DNA from 3 places in the Caballeronia sp. SL2Y3 genome. Region 2 is predicted to be linked to each of the others. Evidence: predicted binding sites of a transcription regulator. Region 2 holds the regulator's gene; each other region holds the start of a gene.
The links. Region 2 encodes LexA, which represses DNA repair genes until DNA is damaged. Its sites were predicted from a motif close to ACTGTATNNNNATACAGT; they were not measured.
Positions count from the first base shown of each region.

Region 1: a site for LexA is predicted at 2,237-2,254, ahead of dinB (DNA polymerase IV). Genes of this name have one in related genera too.
Region 3: a site for LexA is predicted at 2,155-2,172, ahead of imuA (translesion DNA synthesis-associated protein ImuA). Genes of this name have one in related genera too.

Region 1 covers NZ_CP084261.1:1,086,097-1,090,319, reverse strand. Annotated here, with positions in the region: gene LDZ26_RS18320 (MDR family MFS transporter) at 13-1,572, opposite strand; gene LDZ26_RS18315 (hypothetical protein) at 1,834-2,199, shown strand; gene dinB (DNA polymerase IV) at 2,320-3,516, shown strand; gene LDZ26_RS18305 (TauD/TfdA family dioxygenase) at 3,626-4,223, shown strand, end outside.
Region 2 covers NZ_CP084260.1:1,238,315-1,242,537, reverse strand. Annotated here, with positions in the region: gene LDZ26_RS05880 (sulfate ABC transporter substrate-binding protein) at 1-765, opposite strand, end outside; gene lexA (transcriptional repressor LexA) at 1,014-1,682, shown strand; gene LDZ26_RS05870 (hypothetical protein) at 1,823-2,158, shown strand; gene LDZ26_RS05865 (DUF2939 domain-containing protein) at 2,239-2,832, shown strand; gene LDZ26_RS05860 (universal stress protein) at 2,857-3,366, opposite strand; gene nodI (nodulation factor ABC transporter ATP-binding protein NodI) at 3,662-4,223, shown strand, end outside.
Region 3 covers NZ_CP084260.1:1,635,665-1,639,887, forward strand. Annotated here, with positions in the region: gene LDZ26_RS07710 (DNA polymerase Y family protein) at 1-1,284, opposite strand, end outside; gene imuA (translesion DNA synthesis-associated protein ImuA) at 1,229-2,092, opposite strand; rRNA gene rrf (5S ribosomal RNA) at 2,307-2,420, opposite strand; rRNA gene LDZ26_RS07725 (23S ribosomal RNA) at 2,590-4,223, opposite strand, start outside.

The DNA.
Region 1 (4,223 bases), on a different replicon from region 2:
ATCGACGCCGAATCAGGCGTCGATGCCGACGCGTTCCGGTGCATCGTTCGCGCCGACCGTTTCCACGGCCGGACGCGCCCGGCCGATGTCTACTGCGGGCATGAACAGCATGGAGATCACCGCGCCCAGCGCGATCACGAACATCGCCGTGAAGGTCATATGCAGCGCATGGTGCAACGCGAAGCGAATCTCCGCGTGGCTCGCGAAGTTGCCGGGCACCGCGGATAGCAGGCGCTTCAACTGATCCGCGCTGACCGCCGGCACGCCGCTCGCATGAGCCAGTCCATAGTTCTGCACGGCGCCGAAGACAGCCGCGCCGAGCGTGTTCCCGAGATTGCGGGCGAAGAGGTTCGATGCAGTGGCGCTCCCGCGCTCGGACAGCTTGACGATTTCCTGAATCAGGATCAGGCACGACACGCTCAGTATGCCCATGCCGAAGCCCATCACCGCCGAGCCGACGCCGGCCCATACCGGACTCGACTGCGGCGTGAGAAGCACGAACGGAATCGCGCCGAGCGGAATGAAGACGGTCCCGCCGATCAACAAACGGCGCAGCCCGATGCGGCTAAAAGTGCGTGAAGTGAAAGTGGCGCCGGTGGGCCAGCCGATCATCATCATCGTGAGCGTGAGACCCGCTTCGACCGGCGAGCGATGCATGACGCCTTGAACGTACATCGGCAGGAACGTGGTCAAGCCCATCAACGCCATGCCCGCGAGCAGCGTCGCGGCGTTGCCCGCCGCGATCGGGCGATGCGCCCATAAGCCGAACGAGATCATCGGATCGGCGGCGCGCTTTTCCTGCACGACGAAGAGCACGCTCGCGACGATGCATATCGCCACTTCCGCGCCGACGCGCGCGCTGCTTTCGGTGCTGGCATCGGTGAGCGCCATCATCAGCGAAGCGACGGCGGCTGTGAAGAGGAACGCGCCTGCAAGGTCGATCGCCGGACGTTCGTGGCGCTTCTCCTCGTGCAGGAAGAGCACGAAGAGCAACGCGGCGAGCGCGCCGATCGGCAGGTTGATCCAGAAGATCCAGCTCCACGAAAGATGCCGGATGAGCAAGCCGCCGACCATCGGCCCCAACACGGCGGACACGGCCCATACGCTTGCCAGATAGCCTTGCACCTTGCCGCGCTCCCGAGCCGGATAAAGGTCGCCGACTACCGTCAGCGCAACCGGCAGAATGGCCCCCGCGCCGACGCCCTGTATCAGGCGGAAGACGATCATGGCGGGCATCGACCACGCGAAGCCCGCGAGTATCGACCCGACGAGAAAGATGGCGATGCCGGCGAGTATCGCGGGCTTGCGGCCGTAAAGATCCGCGAGCTTGCCGAATACGACGGTAAGCGCGGTCTGCGTCAGCAAGAACGACGAGAACACCCAGCTATACAGATTGAGGCCGCCGAGTTGCGTAGCGATCTGCGGCATGGCGGTCGAAACGATGGTGGCTTCGATCGCCACCATGGCCATCGAGGCCATCACTGCGGCGATGACGAGGGGACGGACGGTCTGCTTGTGTTGGGGCATGCGGTCGGAAGCTGATGAAAGAGGACGCCGATCCGCAGCGGGCATGCGCGGTTCGACTCGTCATGGTATCCCGGTGGGCCACGCGCTGCTTGCGCGGTCTAACTTACCGCCTTTGCGGCACAACGTCGTCATGAGGCGAGGAAATTTCGGCTCGACACGCATGCGTTCGTCAGCACACGATGCCTTTCTTGCAAGCCACTGCCGCGCCGCACCATCCCGTGCTATCTTGTTTCATAGGGATTTCATACGGAACGCAGCGGATTCGCTGACGTACCTCTCGTCGAAACGTCCTTCGTGAGCGCCGCCATGAACGATGTGCCTCGTACCCTGAGTGCCCGGGACCGCGTTGAATTGCTCTGCTGGCTGACATGCGGCAGTCTGGGCGCGTTCTATCTGAACGGAGACTGGCCGGCGGCGGCTTTCCACGTGCAGGCCGCGCACAAGTGGCTCGACAGGCATGAACGGCTCGCGGACTGGCTGACGGTCGCGAAGCTCGCCGCCATTGCGCGCGAGCTGGCCGCGCGTCATTGCGCGATACTCGAGGCGGACTGGGCGCGAGATGCCGTCGAGGAGATACTCGACAGCGAAGACCTCAACTATCAGTCGGATGTGGTGAGACAGGTCTTCGACGACTGCCGCCGCGCACTCGCGGAAAAGCGCGCGGCAGAGTAGCCGCTGAAGCGTCGCTGGAGGGCCGCTGGCGAAAATCACTGTATGAATGTACAGTAAGCCATTTTCGACTTCGGCCCTAAGCGCTCTTGCTCTTGCTTTTGCGCTCGCCTTTCGCCGTCGATGGACGCCTCACTGCCTTCTTCGTTCGCTTCGCAAACGCCGCCGCGCCGTATCGCGCATCTCGACATGGATGCGTTTTTCGCATCCGTCGAACTGCTGCGCTATCCGGAATTACGCGGCGAGCCGGTGGTGGTCGGAGGCGGCCGGAATGCCGCGCCCGAGACGCTGGCGGACGGCACGCGACGCTTCAAGCGATTGCGCGACTATGCGGGCCGCGGCGTGGTGACGACGTCCACCTACGAAGCGCGCAAATTCGGCGTGTTCTCTGCAATGGGCATGATGAAAGCGGCCCAGCTCGCGCCCGACGCCATTCTTCTTCCGACGGATTTCGAGTCTTACCGGCATTACTCGCGGCTCTTCAAAGCGGCGATTGCCGGATTCACCACGCAAATCGAGAACCGCGGCATCGACGAAATCTATATCGACGTCACCGACATGCCCGGCGACTCCGCGGACATCGGTCAGCGCATGAAAGACGCGGTGCGCGAAGCGACCGGCCTCACGTGTTCCATCTGCATCGCGCCGAACAAGCTGCTCGCGAAGATCGGCTCGGAACTGGACAAGCCCGACGGTCTCACCATTCTTACGATGAACGACCTGCCCACGCGCATCTGGCCGCTGGCCGCGCGCAAGGTGAACGGCATCGGGCCCAAGGCGAATGACAAGCTCGCCGCGCTCGGCATCGTGACCGTGGGCGATATCGCGGCCGCCGACCTCGGCCTTCTGCAATCGCATTTCGGCCCGACTTATGCGGCGTGGCTCGCGCGCATCGCGCAAGGCCAAGACGAGCGGCCCGTCGTCGTCAGTTCCACGCCCAAGTCCATGAGCCGCGAGACCACGTTCGAGCGCGACCTGCATCCCAAACACGACCGCGCCACGCTCTCGGCGGAATTCACGGGCCTGTGCAAGCGCGTGGCGGACGATCTCGTGCGCAAAGGTTACGTGGGGCGCACCGTCGGTATCAAGCTGCGTTTCGACGACTTTCGCACCGTCACCCGCGACTTGACGATTCCGGTCGCCACGGCCGATGCATCCGAGATTCGTCGCGCAGCGACCGAGTGCCTCAAGCGCATCGTGCTCGACAAAAGGCTGCGCCTGCTCGGCGTGCGCGTGAGCGCGCTGGAGTCCGCTGACGAAGCCGGCGGTTCGGTCGCGCCGGTGCAGGTCGAATTGCCTTTCGATGCAATCGAAGACTGAGCTTTCGCGGTCTTAGCATCGCGCCAGATAACCAAATCGCGCATCGTTCGTTGCCGCGTGCGCGTGCCGGGCGTAGATTATTCGTCTGTCCGCCGCTTTTCATTACACCGTGACCATTCTTTCGCCGACTCACGACGCTGCCGAGGCCGTCGAGCAACATATCGTCATTCGTCCTTTCGACGGCCCGCTGGGCGCAGAGGTCATCGGGCTCGACCTGTCGCAGCCCTTGTCCACTGAGGATTTCACGCGCATTCATCGCGCTCACCTCGACCATCACGTGCTCGTGTTCCGCGAACAGCGCATCACGCCCGCGCAACAGGTCGAATTCAGCAAGCGGTTCGGGCCATTGCAGATTCACGTGCTGCACCAGTTCGGACTGGCTGGTTATCCCGAAGTGCTCGTGGTGTCGAACATCATCGAAAACGGCAAGCCCATTGGACTCGGCGACGCCGGCCACTTCTGGCACTCGGATCTCTCGTACAAAGAGAAGCCGAGCCTCGGCTCGATGCTTCATGCGCAAGAGCTCCCATCGACAGGCGGCGACACGCTGTTCGCGAACCAGCATCTCGCGTGGGAGACGTTGCCCGCGCATCTGAAGAACGCGGTCGAGGGGCGCTTCGCGGAGCACACGTATCTCGCGAAGTATGCGGAGCTGCAAAAGCGCAGTCCGTGGCGTCCGAATCTGACACCGGAGCAGATCGCGCAGG
Region 2 (4,223 bases):
CAGAATGCTCACTGAAGGCACCACGATCTCGAACTTGTCCGGACCGAACTCCTTCAGCGACAGAAACGCCTCGTTTTCCCACGCGATCAGCACGTCGCCCTGACCGCGTTGCACGAAGCTCGTCGTGGCGCCGCGCGCGCCGGAGTCGAGCACGCCCGCGTTCTTGTACAGCTTCGCGACGAAGTCCTTCGCGGTTTGTTCGTTGCCGCCGGGCTTGTGCTGCGCGTAGGCCCACGCGGCGAGATAGTTCCAGCGCGCCCCGCCCGATGTTTTCGGGTTCGGCGTGACGATGGAGACGCCCGGCTTCGTGAGGTCGTCCCAGTCCTTGATGTGCTTCGGGTTGCCCTTGCGCACGAGGAATACGATCGTCGACGTGTACGGCGAGGCGTTATCCGGCAGCCGCTTCTGCCAGTCGGCGGCCACGAGTCCCTTGCCCGCGAGCGCGTCGATGTCGTAGGCGAGCGCGAGCGTCACGACGTCCGCCTGCAGGCCGTCGATGACCGCGCGCGCCTGTCCGCCGGAGCCGCCGTGCGACTGCTTGAACGTGACGGTCTCGCCGGTTTCGGCCTTCCACTTCTTGGCGAATGCCTGATTGAAGTCCTGATACAGCTCGCGTGTCGGGTCGTACGACACGTTCAAAAACGACGTCTGCGCGTGTGCTTGCGTGCTCGTCGCGACAATCGCGCCGATGCCCGCCGCCGTCAGCGCGAGCGCGGTCAACGCTTTGCGTGCTTTGGTCCCCAATCCCGCTTTCGTGCTTTGCATTCCCCGTTCTCCGTCTTATCCAATTGACGGAATCAGTCTATCGGCGGGCCTATATGAACAGAAATAATCGTTTTTCAGTCTTTTATATCCAAACCTGCTAAAGCCTGAGGAGCGCGCTCGTGTGGGGTCGCACGTCGGCCCGTGTTGCGGTTTCGCGCGGAACTTAAAGTAATGCTTGAAAAGCGCGGAATACTGTATAAAAATACAGTCATCTGTTGATCCATACAGTGCACGAGAGGCCCGAGCCAGTGACCAGAACCTCAAAACTTACCGCGCGTCAGCAGCAGGTCTTCGAACTGCTCCAGCGCGCAATCGAGCGCACAGGTTTCCCGCCGACGCGCGCGGAGATTGCGGCGGAGCTCGGCTTTAGCTCCGCGAACTCTGCGGAAGAGCATCTGCGGGCACTGGCGCGCAAGGGCGTCATCGAACTGGCGGCGGGTTCGTCGCGCGGCATCCGGCTGATTGGCGACGCAGGCCGTTCAGAAGACGTTCCGCACCAGTTCACCTTGCCGCACGCGAGCATCATGCAGCTCTCGCTGCCGCTCGTGGGCCGCGTGGCGGCGGGCAGTCCCATCCTCGCGCAGGAGCATATTTCGCAGCATTACGCGTGCGATCCCGCGCTGTTCTCGAGCAAGCCCGACTACCTGCTGAAAGTGCGCGGCTTGTCGATGCGCGACGCCGGCATCCTGGACGGCGACCTGCTCGCCGTTCAAAAACGCACCGAGGCGAAGGACGGACAAATCGTCGTTGCGCGGCTCGGCGACGACGTCACGGTGAAGCGTTGGAAGCGCCGCCCGGACGGCGTCGAGCTCATCGCGGAGAACCCGGACTACGAGAACATTTTCGTGCGGTCCGGCAGCGGAGACTTCGCGCTGGAAGGCATTGCAGTGGGCCTGATCCGCTCGGGCGAGTTCTAGTCAGCGGCGGCAGCGCGCTTTCAAGCGTCGCTGTGCGCCTTTTCACGCCACGCACGACGCGGCGCGTTTCGATTACATCAAGCACGGACGGCAGCCGCTCGCGGCACGCCGGGGTGCGTCCTATCGTCTGGAGAGTCATGATGGAACGTTTTGCCCGTTTGCTGCCCTTTCGCCAGTTCGGCCGTCTGCGTCATCTGCGTGCGTTGATTCCTTGCGGCGCCGCAGCGCCTTCGCGGGCCAAGGCTGCGCCGGATCTCTTCGACTCCATGCCCGCGCTGCCGTCTCGCCAGCCAGCGTTCGCGCGCGTGTCGCTGACGCAGACGGTCCACGCGGAGCCGCCGCGGAGTGCTCCCGTACGCGTCTATCGAAGCGAGTCGCGGCTGATCCTGGTCGGCAAGATCAGCGAAGTGTCGCGCATGATCGACCGCTGCATCGACGAGGAGCGCGCCGGTCTCACGGGCGGAACGGTGGCGTGAACTGGCGGCGGGTCGGGGAATTTGTCGTGCGTCGGCGTGGTCCATTCTGCATTGACCTTTGCTGAAGGCTTCGCCGTCGCATGTCCCGCGCCGCTCGTTTCGTTGTCGCCACGCTCGCCGCCGTATTGCTCGTCGCGGCGCTCGGCTTCGTCTACGCGTCGCCGTATATCGTGCTGGACCGCGTCAAGCGCGCAGCCGACGCGCGAGACGCCCAAACGGTCAACGAATACGTCGATTTCCCGGCGTTGCGCGCGAGCTTGAAGGACCAGATCGCCGCGCTGCTCACGCGGCGCATCGATGTGCAGAAGAGCGGCAACCCGCTCGCCATCATCGGCGCGATGATCGGCGCGGCGCTGGTCGGCCCGCTCGTGGATTCGTATGCGACGCCGGACGGAGTCGCCGCCATCCTGAACGGCATACCGCCGCGCGGCAATCCCGGCGAACGTCCGCCTGCGGCGGGCCAGGCCGATGCCAATGCGTCCGCGCCTGCAAGCGCTTCCGTGAGTGCGTCCGAGCCGGCTCCGCAACCGCCGCAGACGACGGCCGGCTATCGCGGCATCAACACGTTCGTCGTGACGTACCAGCACGGCGCAGGCGATGCCCGTTATTCCGCCATCTTTCACCGCAGCGGCCTCGTGTCCTGGAAGCTCGTCGCCGTCGACCTCAACGGCTGACGCGCCTTCTCCAACCATCCACGCTCACGCGCCCGCTTCGGCCTTCGCCGGCTTCGCGGCATACGCAGCGGCATCTTCCGCTTCCGCCGATTCGCCTGCCTGACAGACGGCAACCAGAATGCTGCACGACACGCGATCGAGCAAAGGCGTGTTCCCCGCGCCCATCCACCAACGTGCCAGCCCGCTCCGGCAGCGGTGCCCGACGACGACGAGATCGACCTTTAGGCTGTCGGCCAGCGCGGCGATTTCGTCGATCGGATGGCCGAACGCGAAATGCCCCTGCGCTGACAAGCCGCGCTCGCGCAGCCACTCGACGCCTTCCTGCAGAATATCGCGCGCCGCTTCTTCGAAGCGCCCGCAGGCCATATCGGTCAGCAATCCGGCGCTCTGCGCAATGCTCGACCGCATGTCGACCACCGCGAGCACGTGCGTTTCCGCGTTGAGGTCGAGCGCGAGATTCGCGCCCTGTCGCAGCGCCTTGCGGCCCTCTCTGGAACCGTCGTAGCACAGCAGAATCTTTCTGTAGCTTGTCATGATGCCTCCCTGCCGCATCGCGGATTGACTGCGGCGTAACTTCATGATCCTGTGCCGCGCCAGACGTGGCAACGATGGAAAACGCTAACTTCAGGCATGAGCGCGCCGAACACGCGCCACGTTGAGCGAAGACTAGCTGGCCGCGTGCCAGATTGCGTTAAAGCCCGTCGCACAAGGCTCCGCGGCTTCCGGCATGCTCGCACGATTCGCCCGGCGCACCGCTTCTGCCCGCGCAAGCGCCGCGCCGGTGCGTTCGATTACACTAGCTCGCTGAACTTTCCCCGGCAGGAAACGCATGACACAGCGCACCACGCGCGAGCACGCCCCCGAATCGGCCGGCGCGCCCGCCATCGAATTCAGCGAAGTCATCAAAAGCTACGGCGCGAAGAACGTCGTCGACGGCCTGTCGTTCGACGTGCGCCCCGGCGAATGCTTCGGCTTGCTCGGTCCCAACGGCGCGGGCAAGACGACGACGCTCAGGATGCTGCTCGGCATGACGTCGCCCGATCACGGAAACATTCGGCTCGTCGGCGAACCGGTGCCGTCGCGCGCTCGTTTCGCCCGCGAACGCGTCGGCGTCGTGCCGCAGTTCGACAATCTCGATCCCGACTTCAGCGTACGCGAGAACCTCGTCGTCTTCGGCCGCTACTACGGCATCGCGGGCGCGCGCATGGACGCGCTCGTGCCGTCGCTGCTCGAATTCGCGCGGCTCGAAAATAAGGCCGATGCGCGCGTCGGCGAATTGTCCGGCGGCATGAAGCGGCGGCTGACCCTGGCGCGCGCGCTCGTCAACGATCCCGACGTGCTGATCATGGACGAACCGACGACCGGTCTCGACCCGCAGGCGCGCCATTTGA
Region 3 (4,223 bases), 400 kb from region 2:
GGGGACTTCGTCGGATGCGCTCTCGACATGCTTCGGCTTCTTTGCGCGCTTGGGCTTGCCCTCGCGCGCTGCCTGATAAGGCTCGACCGTCATCGCCGCTTCCGGCCGATGATCCTCGCGCGCAACCAGTTGCACGACGTTCTCCGCGCCCAGGCGCGCGCTCAGACGTTCGAGCAGTTGCGCCATCGATTCGTTATCGGAAGTGGGCATCGGAAACAGCGTGTCGGACGGCGGCGCGTGCTCGCAGACTTTGTCGGCAAACAGCTTCATCTCGATGACCGGAGCTGCGAGCGTCGTCTGATTCAGCTTTTCGCGCAGCAGCCAGAGGACATGATCGGCGTCGCGCGTCGGCACGGCCCACGCGACCTTGAGCGTCGATGTTTTCGGCGCGTGGCGCGCGGCCAGTTCGTGCTCCAGCAGCAGCGAGAACTCGCTCACCGCGGCGTGATGCGCGCTCAGCCAGCCGGCCAGTTGCAGCACGAGCCGGCGCGCTGCGAAAAGCAGCGCCTCGGCGCTTTCCACGCGCGCCTGCAATTCCAGCCGCGCCTCGAACGATGCCGGCGCACAGAACGCCTCGCGCGGATCGGGCGCCAGGCCGTAAGCCTGCGCGAGCCATTGCAGAATGCCCTGCCCGAACCGACGCGCGACGCCCTTGCGCGGCAGGCGGCGCAAATCGGCGAGCGTCGAACAGCCGATCTGTTCGAACACGTTCCCATGCGATTCCGCCGACGGAACGAGGGACACCGGCAACGCGTCGAGCACGCGCACGAGCGTCGTCTCCTTCACGATGCGCACGCGACGCGTCACGCGGCGAGTGCGCGCATGCGCGAGCAGCCAGGCGCCCCACGCGGTCGGCGCGCAGCCCATTCGCGACGTGAAGCCGCATCCTTTCACCGTCGACGCCACCTTGGCGATCAGTGGCCGCAGCCCGCCGAAAAGCCGCGTGCTCGCACCGACTTCCAGCAGCACCGTATTCGCATGCGCGAGCACGACCTTCGGCGTGAACGCGAGCAACGCCAGCGCGACTGCTTCGAGCGCGCGCTGCTCCGCGTTGACATCGACCGCGAGCAGCGTCAGCCGCGGCGCCAGCGCGAACGCGTGAGAGCGCGTGCTGCCGGGCCTCACCCCCAGCCGGAACGCGATGAGGTCGGGCAGCAGAATGCGCGCGTGATCGGCGAGCGCGAAACAGGGCTGATCGATGTCCTGCGCGACTGGCGTGTCGGCGCGGTCATTCGGCGTCGGCCTCGCTCCAGGCGAAATCGAACCGGCCGATGCGCATGGCATCGATGGCGGCTTGACTGCTTCGAGCGATAAAAGCGGCAATGTCACCGCTATCCACAACATGTTTGACCTCTCGTGCTTTCCTTTGCTGGCTGGCGCGGCGCAAATGCTCGGGCAACGCGGGCAACTGCAGCGGCAAGCGCAAATGCAACGGCTTTTCGAGCAACGGACCGCGTCGCTTGATGATGCTGATCTCCAGCATGACGACTTGCATCCATTCGCGACGATTCATCGTCGGTGCGGCTGCGGGCAGCATCGGCTTGCAGACCATTCGCAGCGGCGCCGCCGATGATTGCTTCGCGGCATTCAATGGACGAAACAGGAACGCCAGCGATTGCGACTCTTGTGCAGCAACTTGCAATCGCCGCAAGGCTTCGGGGCGCGCCTTGGGGAGCCAGATCAACACAGCGCCGATGCCCTCCTGCTTGAGCGACTGCTCCGCGGCCCACAGCACCTGATCGTCGGGCGCCTTGACCCAGACGAGCTTATTCGGCGCGATGTTCATTGCCCGAAACGCGGCGTGATTGGGCATCCAGGGGGGCGCGATGAAGACGACGGAGCGGCTTTGAACCGTCGTCAAGTCCCGCAACGTGCGCGCGAGCAGCCGGATTTCACCGACGCCGCTTTCTTCGATCAGCACTTCGGTCACAGTGCCCGGCTGCCAGCCTGCGCCTGGCAACGCCAGATCAAGCATCCGATAGCCGCTCGGAACGACGCCTGAATGCGAGGTGGTGAACTGCTCGCCTTGCCATAGCTGCTGCTGTAGGCGCGAAGTCAGTCCGATGTCCAGTAATGAAAGTGCGGCACCCATGGATTCCCGTCTGCCGGATGCAGAGTCCGCTCATGCGTAAACACGAAGCGGCTCCGGTTGATACTGTACATTTATACAGTATTTCGGAGTGCGCTGGGGAATGGGCGGAAAGACCCGAAGAGGTGGGACGGGGAGCGGGTGAGGAGGGGCTTTTCGTGAGTCCAACGCAAAAACCCCACCTTTTCGGGGTGGGGTTTTTGTTTTGCGAGGGGGAGCCTGACGATTACCTACTTTCACACGGGCAATCCGCACTATCATCGGCGTGGAGTCGTTTCACGGTCCTGTTCGGGATGGGAAGGGGTGGGACCGACTCGCTATGGTCATCAGGCATAAAGGGGATGTTGTATCGCCTTGGGGGGCGCTACAACCAATCGGGGAAGAAGTAGTGTGTTAGGGCAGTGACTGTGGGCACAGTCGCTACTCAGCCAGTGGCCCCCTTCGGGGGTTGCATTGAGTAAGCGCTAAAGCGCTAACTCACTGCGAAACACACTGGTTATAGGATCAAGCCTTACGGGCAATTAGTATCAGTTAGCTCAATGCATTACTGCACTTACACACCTGACCTATCAACGTCCTGGTCTGGAACGACCCTTCAAGGGGCTCGAAGCCCCGGGGATATCTCATCTTAAGGCGAGTTTCCCGCTTAGATGCTTTCAGCGGTTATCTCTTCCGAACATAGCTACCCGGCGATGCCACTGGCGTGACAACCGGTACACCAGAGGTTCGTCCACTCCGGTCCTCTCGTACTAGGAGCAGCCCCCTTCAAATATCCAACGCCCACGGCAGATAGGGACCAAACTGTCTCACGACGTTTTAAACCCAGCTCACGTACCTCTTTAAATGGCGAACAGCCATACCCTTGGGACCGGCTACAGCCCCAGGATGAGATGAGCCGACATCGAGGTGCCAAACACCGCCGTCGATATGAACTCTTGGGCGGTATCAGCCTGTTATCCCCAGAGTACCTTTTATCCGTTGAGCGATGGCCCTTCCATACAGAACCACCGGATCACTATGACCTGCTTTCGCACCTGCTCGACTTGTCGGTCTCGCAGTTAAGCACGCTTATGCCATTGCACTATCAGCACGATTTCCGACCGTACCTAGCGTACCTTCGTACTCCTCCGTTACGCTTTGGGAGGAGACCGCCCCAGTCAAACTGCCTACCATGCACTGTCCCCGATCCGGATCACGGACCAAGGTTAGAACCTCAAACAAACCAGGGTGGTATTTCAAGGACGGCTCCACCGAAACTGGCGTTCCGGTTTCATAGCCTCCCACCTATCCTACACAGATCGGTTCAAAGTCCAATGCAAAGCTACAGTAAAGGTTCATGGGGTCTTTCCGTCTAGCCGCGGGGAGATTGCATCATCACAAACACTTCAACTTCGCTGAGTCTCGGGAGGAGACAGTGTGGCCATCGTTACGCCATTCGTGCAGGTCGGAACTTACCCGACAAGGAATTTCGCTACCTTAGGACCGTTATAGTTACGGCCGCCGTTTACCGGGACTTCAATCAAGAGCTTGCACCCCATCATTTAATCTTCCGGCACCGGGCAGGCGTCACACCCTATACGTCCACTTTCGTGTTTGCAGAGTGCTGTGTTTTTATTAAACAGTCGCAGCCACCAGTTTATTGCAACCCTTTCACCCTCCTGGCGCAGGCCAGTCAAGCTACCAGGGCGTACCTTATCCCGAAGTTACGGTACCAATTTGCCGAGTTCCTTCTCCCGAGTTCTCTCAAGCGCCTTAGAATACTCATCTCGCCCACCTGTGTCGGTTTGCGGTACGGTCATCGTTAGACTGAAGCTTAGAGGCTTTTCTTGGAACCACTTCCAATTGCTTCGTGACCGAAGTCACTCGCGCCACACCCTTGAATTATGTGCCCGGATTTGCCTAAGCACCTTCTCCAATGCAGCGACCGGGACGTCCAACACCCGGACAACCTTCCGCGATCCGTCCCCCCATCGCATCTAACAATGGTGCAGGAATATTGACCTGCTTCCCATCAGCTACGCATTTCTGCCTCGCCTTAGGGGCCGACTCACCCTACGCCGATGAACGTTGCGTAGGAAACCTTGGGCTTACGGCGAGGGGGCTTTTCACCCCCTTTATCGCTACTCATGTCAGC